Regions from separate parts of the Streptomyces sp. BBFR25 genome, predicted to be linked through region 1. Evidence: riboswitches for the same ligand, from Rfam matches in the RefSeq annotation. Region 1 holds a riboswitch; each other region holds the start of a gene.

What was found. A riboswitch is a leader RNA that binds a small molecule or an ion and turns the genes downstream of it on or off. The one in region 1 is predicted to bind cyclic di-AMP.
Positions count from the first base shown of each region.
Region 2: it holds a riboswitch for cyclic di-AMP, as region 1 does, so the genes downstream of both, ACGH52_RS06720 (C40 family peptidase) here and ACGH52_RS33480 (peptidoglycan DD-metalloendopeptidase family protein) in region 1, are expected to answer to the same signal.
Region 3: it holds a riboswitch for cyclic di-AMP, as region 1 does, so the genes downstream of both, ACGH52_RS28780 (M23 family metallopeptidase) here and ACGH52_RS33480 (peptidoglycan DD-metalloendopeptidase family protein) in region 1, are expected to answer to the same signal.
Region 4: it holds a riboswitch for cyclic di-AMP, as region 1 does, so the genes downstream of both, ACGH52_RS22500 (transglycosylase SLT domain-containing protein) here and ACGH52_RS33480 (peptidoglycan DD-metalloendopeptidase family protein) in region 1, are expected to answer to the same signal.

Region 1 is NZ_CP172447.1:7,482,750-7,484,939, reverse strand. Features, by position in the region: gene ACGH52_RS33485 (SGNH/GDSL hydrolase family protein) at 1-149, opposite strand, end outside; gene ACGH52_RS33480 (peptidoglycan DD-metalloendopeptidase family protein) at 386-1,330, opposite strand; cyclic di-AMP (ydaO/yuaA leader) riboswitch at 1,335-1,492, opposite strand; gene ACGH52_RS33475 (tyrosine-protein phosphatase) at 1,917-2,190, shown strand, end outside.
Region 2 is NZ_CP172447.1:1,512,615-1,514,804, forward strand. Features, by position in the region: gene ACGH52_RS06710 (ATP-dependent Clp protease proteolytic subunit) at 1-296, shown strand, start outside; gene ACGH52_RS06715 (hypothetical protein) at 304-612, shown strand; cyclic di-AMP (ydaO/yuaA leader) riboswitch at 990-1,123, shown strand; gene ACGH52_RS06720 (C40 family peptidase) at 1,127-1,600, shown strand; gene ACGH52_RS06725 (ATP-binding protein) at 1,571-2,083, opposite strand.
Region 3 is NZ_CP172447.1:6,304,248-6,306,437, reverse strand. Features, by position in the region: gene ACGH52_RS28785 (GntR family transcriptional regulator) at 1-159, opposite strand, end outside; gene ACGH52_RS28780 (M23 family metallopeptidase) at 290-1,054, opposite strand; cyclic di-AMP (ydaO/yuaA leader) riboswitch at 1,067-1,231, opposite strand; gene ACGH52_RS28775 (pitrilysin family protein) at 1,423-2,190, opposite strand, start outside.
Region 4 is NZ_CP172447.1:4,917,787-4,919,976, forward strand. Features, by position in the region: gene ACGH52_RS22495 (HAD family hydrolase) at 1-784, shown strand, start outside; gene ACGH52_RS22500 (transglycosylase SLT domain-containing protein) at 808-1,299, opposite strand; cyclic di-AMP (ydaO/yuaA leader) riboswitch at 1,301-1,456, opposite strand; gene ACGH52_RS22505 (polyprenyl synthetase family protein) at 2,170-2,190, shown strand, end outside.

The DNA.
Region 1 (2,190 bases):
AGGTTCGTGTACGTGAAGTCGCCCTCGGGGCGCCGGTCGGCGAGCAGTACGGCGAGCCGGTCGGCCCAGCCGACGAACGCCCCGTCGGGGCCGGTGTCGCCGACGCCCTCGGTGAAGCTGTCCCCCACCGCCACGTACGACCCGATCACTGCTCTGCTGTCACTCTTCGAATCGTCTGCCACATCGGCCCATGATTCACCTTGGAATGTGACCTACGCGACCGTAGGAAGGGGTTGACGGGCGGTGAGAAAGGCCACGCCTAAAGTGTTCGTCAATTCCGGAATACAACGGAGAGCGGATGCATCGACCGGCCGGATACGCCGAAGGCCGGACCCGGGGATCGGGGTCCGGCCTTCGGGGCGCGGGGGCCGCGCGGAACCGGTCGTCAGACGGAGACGCCGTGCGAGCGCAGGAACGCGATCGGGTCGATGTCCGAGCCGTAGTCCGGCGTGGTGCGGATCTCGAAGTGCAGGTGCGGTCCGGTCACGTTGCCGGTGGCACCCGACAGGCCGACCTGCTGACCGGCCGTCACCGACTGACCGGCGGAGACGGAGAGCGAGGAGAGGTGGGCGTACTGGGCGTAGTGGCCGTCGGCGAGCTGGATGACGACCTGGTTGCCGTACGCGCCGCCCCAGCCGGCGGAGACGACGGTGCCCGCGCCGACGGCCTTCAGCGAGGTGCCGGTCGGGACGACGAAGTCGGTGCCGGTGTGGTAGCCGCTGGACCACATGCTGCCGGACTGGTGGTACGGGGTGCCGACGGTGCCGCCCGCGACGGGGGAGGTGTAACCGCTGGTGGTGCCGGCGGACTGGGTGCCGGTGTTCGAGGAGTCGGAGGAGTCCGAGGAGGCCTTCTCGGCGTCCGTCGACTTCTGGGCCGGCTTCTCGGCGGCGGGCTTCTCGGCGGACTTCTGCGCGGGCTTCTGCGACTGCGCGGAGGACGGCGCCGACGACTTGGCGGCCTGGCCGCCGATCGACAGCTCGAGACCGGGGTGGATCAGCGACGGGTCGGAACCGACGGCCTCGCGGTTGTCCGCGTAGAGCTTCTTCCAGCCGCCGTCGACGTCCTGCTCGTCGGCGATCTTCGAAAGGTAGTCACCGCTCTTCACGGTGTAGGTGCGCGAGTCGGAGTTCTTCTCCGCGGCGGCCTTCTTTGCCGAGGTCGGAACGGACTGCACGGCCTGCTCGGAAACGGAGTGCGCGGGGGCGGCGTTGGCGGCCGCGGCGCCCATCAGCGGGAGCGCGAGCGCGGCGCCACCGGTTCCGGCGACGGCGATGGCGCGGGTCAGGCGCATGGCCCTGGTACGGCGGTGCTTACCCTTGGCGGGCATGGCGAATTCCTCTCCGGCGCCTGCGAGGTGAGCTGTCGGGTGCGGGCTGGAGATGCCCGGCCGCGTCGGAACGCGGCTTTACCCCAAGCCGTTCCGGGAACCGGAACAGGCAGTCGTACCTGTGGGTCCCCCGCTCCTGCCGTGTACGGGTGGTGGATGAGTGCGGGCTCCGGTCGGCGGCAGGATTAGGCGTCCGTCCGGATCGGTGGTGAACGTAAGGGACCAAGACGCACAGGGACAAGCGAGGGTTTCCCGCGACCGGTGTTCCGATTGATCCTTTACGGGAATAACCGGTAACCCTGCGTCGATTTCCGTCGCGTCGATTTCCTTAAAGACCCTTGAGGCGCAGCCGAATTACGTGAACATGACGGGCCACGCACGGTCACGGATATGACGCTGCTCACGCGCCCCACACCCACCCTCCGCCATTTCAGGGCCAGTTGTTATTAAGGCGCCAATTCGGACAGAAGGGCCTTATCGGCTCGCAATATCCCTCGGAGTACGATTTCGCGCACCGGAGATGCCGTATCGTCGAGCCCAGCCCGTCGGCGAGCAGCGGCGGCGGGGTGGAGTGGGAGGAGCCCCCGTGACGCAGCAGGTCCCGTCGACCGAACCCGAGCTGACCGGTGTGCGCAACTTCCGGGACGTGGGCGGACTGCCGACCGCGGACGGGCGGCGGGTACGGCAGGGAGTGCTGTTCCGCAGTGGTCACCTGGCACACGCCACCGGTGAGGACGCCGCTTTCCTGGCCTCGCTGGGCCTGCACACGATCTTCGACTTCCGCAACGCGGCCGACCAGAAGCTCGAGGGCCCGGACGTCGAGCTGCCGGGCGTGCGCAATGTGAACCTGCCGCTGAGCG
Region 2 (2,190 bases), 6.0 Mb from region 1:
CCCCCGGCAAGCGCGCCGTCCTGCCCGGCGCCCGGGTGGTGATCCACCAGCCGGTGCTCACCGAACCGGTGGAGGGGCAGGCGAGCGACCTGGTCGTCCACGCCGACGAATTGCTCCGCGTCCGCGCCCGCCTGGAGGAGATCCTGGTACGCCACACGGGCCGCAGCCCCGAACAGGTGAGCGCGGACATCGAGCGGGAAACGGTCCTCGACGCCCAACAGGCGCTGGAGTACGGCCTGGTGGACCGGATCGTGCCCGCCCGCAGGACCCCGCCCACCGCACCCGGCGCGAGGTGAGCCGTCCGTGCTGCCACCCGAGTTGCCCCCGCTGCCGGCCCTGACCCGCGCCGAGGCCGAGGTCATCGACCGCTTCCTGGACGTCGTCGATCTGCTCGGGCGCATCAACCCCGGGCGGGACGGCGACACCTACGGCGGCCTGCGGGCCGCTCAGGCGCTGGTGGGCAAGGCGGCGGCGCTGCGTGACGCGCTGGCGCTGATGCACCGGCGCGGCGAGACCCAGGTGCACGCCGCCACCCTCGCCCGGGCGCTGCGCGTACTGGACGGGGAACGCCGGACGGCGCGGGTCTGCCTTCCGCCGCGCTCCGGGAGTTGAGGAAGCCCGCGTCGAAACGGACCAAACGGCGTACCCCCTTTCGGCGTAGGGACACCTCCGATTGCTGACCGGCCGAAGTTGCGGCGCCCCGCGTCCAGCCGGTCCCCCGCACCGCTCCGCCGCTGGTCCCGGCGCCGCCGCCGTGCCCGGCGGCCCGTCGAACACGAAGGGGCGACCCGAACGGGTGAGTGGGATGTAACAACACAAAGGGCACGTTCCGTTGGGATTTTCCCTTCGGGCGGGACAGGATCCGTCACGACGACAAGCCCCCGCCGCCGCGGCGGGGCGGTCCGGGCGGACGCCGAGTCCTGCCGCCGTCCGGACGACCGGTCGCGAGGAAGTGGATCGGCAGGAGTGGAGGACCCGAGCACGACGGGTCGCCGGCACGGCCGCCTCCGCGAGAGGTGCCGGACCGAGCGGTCCTTGGGGTGAAGCCGCACTCGTGCGGCCGGGCAACTTCGCCAGCCCGAATCCGACAGGTCATCCTTCACAGGCGGCTGACGAAGGGTTGCGCATGTCCGCGCTCAATCGTGTCCCGTCGCTGATGGCTCGTGCCGGTACGGCCTCGGCCCTCACCCTCGCCGCCGTGGGCGGCTCCGTCGTGGTCCCCGGTGCCGCCTCCGAGGCGGCCGCGGCGAGCCATGCGACGAAGGCCCTCAAGATCGCCGCTTCCAAGCAGGGCTCCCCGTACCGCTGGGGCGCCATCGGACCCCATCGGTTCGACTGCTCCGGCCTGACGCTGTACTCGTTCAAGAAGGCCGGCAAGAAGCTGCCACGCACCGCGGCACAGCAGTACAACAAGACCCGCCACATCTCCGCCAAGAAACGCAAGGTGGGTGACCTCGTGTTCTTCCACTCCGGTCGGAGCGTCTACCACGTGGGCATCTACGCCGGGAAGGGCAGACTCTGGCACGCCCCGAAGACCGGGGACGTGGTGCGGCTGCAGAAGATCTGGACCTCAAGCGTCTGGTACGGCCGGGTCAAGTAGCCCGCCCGCGGGAGTGACGGCGTTCTGCCCCGCCGTCACTCCCGCGGGTGCCTCCGGCCCGCTCGGGGGTGACCAGGGCAGCTCGATGGAGACGGTCTTGCCCCCCTCGCGCGTGGGCCGGACCCTCAGCCTGCCGCCGCACTCGGCGGTCAGCCAGCGGATGATCACCATGCCCCGCCCGTTGTCCTGCTGAACGGCGGCGGGCAGCCGCTTGGGGAAGCGCGGGTGGCTGTCGGTGACGCCGAGACGCAGCCGCTCGTCGCGGTCGAGGACGAGGTCCACCGTGAAGGTGGGCGACTGCCCGAACGTGTGCTGGACCGCGTTGGTCGCCAGTTCGGAGACGATGAGCCGCACGGTCTCGGACAGGTCGGCGTCGAGCGGCAACCCCCATTCCGCCAGGGTGCCGACCACATAGGTCCGCGCGGCGGCCACCGAGGCGGGATCGCTCGGCAGAGTGACGGATGCTTCCAGATGGTCTGCCATGGCGACGTCGTCCCTTTCTCACGGGACCGCAGGCCCGACACGGAGCGGATGGTTCGAGTACGGTCCCGGACTGGTGCTTCGCCGCCAGACTGCCATCACCGGACCCG
Region 3 (2,190 bases), 1.2 Mb from region 1:
CTCGGCCTCCAGCGTGCGCAGGGCCTCGCGGACGGGGACGCGGGAGACGCCGTAGCGGCGGGCGAGGAGTTCCTCGGTGAGCCGGCTCCCGCGACCGTGTACGCCGGTGACGATGTCGTCCCGGATCGCCGTGCACACCGAATGCGCCGGAATACGCATGAGCGACCTCCCCTTGACCCCCGTGAAATGCCGACGATCGACGTGTGTGGCACGACCCCGGACCGATCAAGCGATATTAAATGCGAAAAGCCCCGGCTCGGGAAGCCGGGGCTTTCGGACGACGCCTGCGTCAGACGTTCACGCCGTGGGAACGGAGGTAGGCGACGGGATCCATGTCCGAGCCGTACTCGGGGCTCGTACGGGCCTCGAAGTGCAGATGCGGCCCGGTGACGTTGCCGGTGGCGCCGGAGAGGCCGATCTGCTGGCCGGGCTCGACCGACTGGCCGACCGAGACGCCGATGGACGACAGGTGCCCGTACTGCGTGTACGTGCCGTCGTGCATCCTGATCACGACCTGGTTGCCGTACGCCCCGCCCCAGCCGGCCTCGACGACGGTGCCGACGCCCACGGCGTGCACGGTCGTACCGCTGGAGGCGTGGAAGTCGATGCCGGTGTGGCTGCCGGAGGACCACAGGGAGCTGCCGGCCTGGTAGGCGGTGGAGACGTACGAGGCGGTGATCGGCGCGACGAAGGTGTTGAGGCGCTTGCGCTCCGCCTCCCGCGCGGCGCGCTCCTTGGCCTCGCGCGCCTCCTTGGCCGCCTCGGCCGCCCGCTCGCGGGCCGCTTCCCGGGCCGCCTCGCGGGCGGCGGCGTCCGCGGCCGCCTGCTGCTGGGCGAGGGCCTGGGCGTCGATCTCGTCGGCTATGGAGTCGCCGATGGCGACGACCGGGGTGAGTCCGCTCTGCTCCACCGCGGGCTCGGCGGCGAGCGCCGGAGCGGCGAGGGTGCCGACGACGCCGGTGGTGGCGAGGGCCGCGACTCCCGCCGCGCGGGCGGTGGTGCGGTGCACCCGGCTGGGACGGCGGTGCTTCCCGGGGGCGCGCGTGAACGCCATGTAGAGGCTTGTCCTTTCCTTCCCTCTCGCCTACCGGGTTAGCTGACGGGTTCGGAGGTGGAAGGTCTCCTACGGACCCCCTCGCGGTGCGCGCGGGCGTCCGATTCACCCCAGGGACTGCGTTGGGTCCCCGGCTCCCCTGGCTCGCGCCGTACGGGGACTCGGCGATGGCTGTCCGGTGCCGCGGGTGCGGCGCACTGCCTGACGAACAGCCCGGAAGACGCTAAACGCGGCTGCGTTCAATTCTCAAACGCAACAGGCGTTTTGTAGCGCACGCCACAGGGCAGACGGGCAACCACTCCCCCAATCCGGACAAACGGCGGCCCTGGTGACACTCCGGTCACCAGGGCCACCGCACGCGCGTGCCGCTACTCGGCCGACACCACGGTGACTTCGCCGATGCCGAGGGCCTCGACGGGCTCCTTGATCTGCGCAGCGTCGCCGACGAGGACCGTCACGAGGCGGTCCACCGGGAAGGCGTTCACGACCGCCGCGGTGGCCTCCACGGTGCCCGTGGCGGCCAGTTGGCGGTAGAGGGTGGCCTGGAAGTCGTCGGACAGGTGCTGCTCGACCTGGTCGGCCAGCGTGTCGGCCACGGCCGCCGCCGTCTCGTACTTCAGCGGCGCCACGCCCACCAGGTTCTGCACGGCCACGTCACGCTCGGCGTCGGTGAGCCCCTCCGCGGCGAGCTTGCGCAGCACCGTCCACAGGTCCTCCAGGGCGGGACCGGTGTTGGGGGTGTCGACGGACCCGCTGATGGCGAGCATCGCGGCGCCCGTGCCGTCCGGCGCGGACCGCAGGACCTGGCCGAACGCCCGTACGCCGTAGGTGTAGCCCTTCTCCTCGCGCAGGACGCGGTCCAGGCGCGAGGTGAGGGTGCCGCCGAGGCAGTACGTGCCGAGCACCTGCGCGGGCCACACGCGGTCGTGCCGGTCGGCGCCGGTGCGGCCGATCAGCAGCTGCGTCTGGACGGCGCCGGGACGGTCCACGATGACGACCCGGCCGCGGTCGTCGGCGGTCACCGGGGGGACGGGGCGCGGCTCGGCGGCCGAGCCGGTCCAGGCGCCCAGGGTGTCGCCGAGCAGCGCGTCCAGGTCGACGCCGGTGAGGTCGCCGACGACCACCGCGGTGGCCGT
Region 4 (2,190 bases), 2.6 Mb from region 1:
CGCCACCGATCTGGACGGCACGCTGCTCCGCGGCGACGACACCGTCTCCGACCGGTCGCTGGCCGCGCTGGCGCGGGTCGCCGGGGCGGGTGCGCGGCACCTGGTGGTGACGGGGCGGCCGGCCCCCCGGGTGCGCCCCCTGCTCGACCGGCTCGGCTGCACGGGACTCGCGGTGTGCGGGCAGGGCGCGCAGGTGTACGACGCCGGGGCGCACCGGATGCTGTGGTCGGTCACCCTGGACCGGGAGCTGGCCGAGACCGCCATCGGCAAGATCGAGGCCGAGGTGGGCCAGGTGCACGCGGCCGTCGACCAGGACGGCGTCGACGGACTGACGCTCATCGAGCCGGGCTATCTGATGCCCCACCCGACGCTGCCCGCGGTGCGCGTCGAGCGGCGCGAGCAGCTGTGGTCCACGCCGATCAGCAAGGTGCTGCTGCGCCACCCCGAGCTGACCGACGACGAACTGGCGACGACGGCGCGCGCGGTGGTCGGTTCCCTCGCGACGGTCACCATGTCCGGGCCCGGCACCGTGGAGCTGCAGCCCTGCGGCATCACCAAGGCGACCGGCCTGGCGCTGGCCGCCGAGCACCTGGGCCTCGGGCGGCGGCGGACGATCGCGTTCGGGGACATGCCCAACGACGTCCCCATGTTCCACTGGGCGGCCCACGGCGTCGCCATGGCCGGTGCCCACCCCGAACTCAAGGCGGTGGCGGACGAGGTCACCACGACGAACGAGGACGACGGCGTGGCCGTCGTCCTCGAGCGGATCTTCGGAACCTCTTAGCCGAGGCTCAGGCGGCGTACGGCTCAGTACGCGCTGAAGACGTTGTCCATCGAGCCGTAGCGGTCGGCCGCGTAGTTGCAGGCGGCGGTGATGTTGGCGACCGGGTCGTACGGGTCCCAGGAGGTGCCGGGCACGTGGTACGCCTGGAAGGTCGGGTCGATCACCTGGAGCAGGCCCTTGGACGGGGTGCCGTTGACGGCGTTGATGTCCCAGTTGTTGATGGCGAGCGGGTTGCCGGAGGACTCCCGCATGATGTTGCGGTGAATGCCCTCGTAGGTCCCGGGGATGCCGTGCTGGGCCATGATGTCGAGCGACTCGCGGATCCAGCCGTCGAGGTTGTCCGGGTACGTCTTGGCCGCCGTGGTGGCGGTCGTGGCGGCGGCCGGGGTGGCCGCGGAGGCGGTGGTGGCGCCGATGAGCGGCAGCGCGAGCACCGCGGCACCGGTCCCTGCCACCGCGAGCTTGCGGGCGAGGCGGCCGGTGCGGGCGTGACGGTTCTGACCGTTGGCAGACATGTGTCCCTCTCCTTACGCCTACGAGGTGAGCTGTCGGGTTCGGGCGGGGAGGTGCCCGGCCGCGCCCTGACGGGTACGGCTTCACCCCGAGCCACTCCGGTGGTGACCGGTGCGGCGACTTACCTGGGTCCCCCGCTCCTGCCGGCGAGTGTGTTGGGTGGATGACTGTGCGACGGGCGGTGGCAGGATTCGGCGTCCGCCCGACAGGCCGGGAACGTATGCGAGAGCACATGTCCGGAACAAGTGCAGGAATCACCCCAAGTGCCTGTTGACCTTGTTCTGAGGTGTTTGAGGCTCTTGATCCTTTGCTGTTGCCAAGCCCCAACTGGCTTGCGGGGCAAAGGGAGGGCACAGGTTCGGGCGGGGTTGCCCGGAGAGGGCCCGGAGTGAGCCAACTCACTGGCGTCAACAAGCATGGCAAAACGGGCATTCATCCCAACCGTGCCCCAACCGACCGTCGGTGGGGACGGCTTCGGGTGTCGAGCGGCGAGAGGAGGGAATCGGGGTGGGGGAGCGGATGGCTGGGCCGGCGTCTGCCGCGGGCGGCGCGGGGGTGTCCGTGCGGGCGTGCGTGTCGATCGGGTGACGTTCTCGAAGTGCGGGCCGTTGGGAGGAGTGGTGGGATCTTCGTCGGCGGCTTCCGGCCCGTCCGCCCTCCGGGTCCGGCTCACCCCTCTGGCGATATCAATCAAAATCTGCTCATATCACCTGATCAAAAACATACCGTTCATGATCCGATACCGACCAGCCTGTAACGGTGGGCGCTAGCGGTGATCGAAACGTGACCGGATACGCTGACTTGAGTGGTGGCAGCGACCTATCGACAAACCAGGTAATCGCCAGTAGACACCAGCAGACAGGAGACCCCTCGTGACCGTCGTCGGGCCGTTC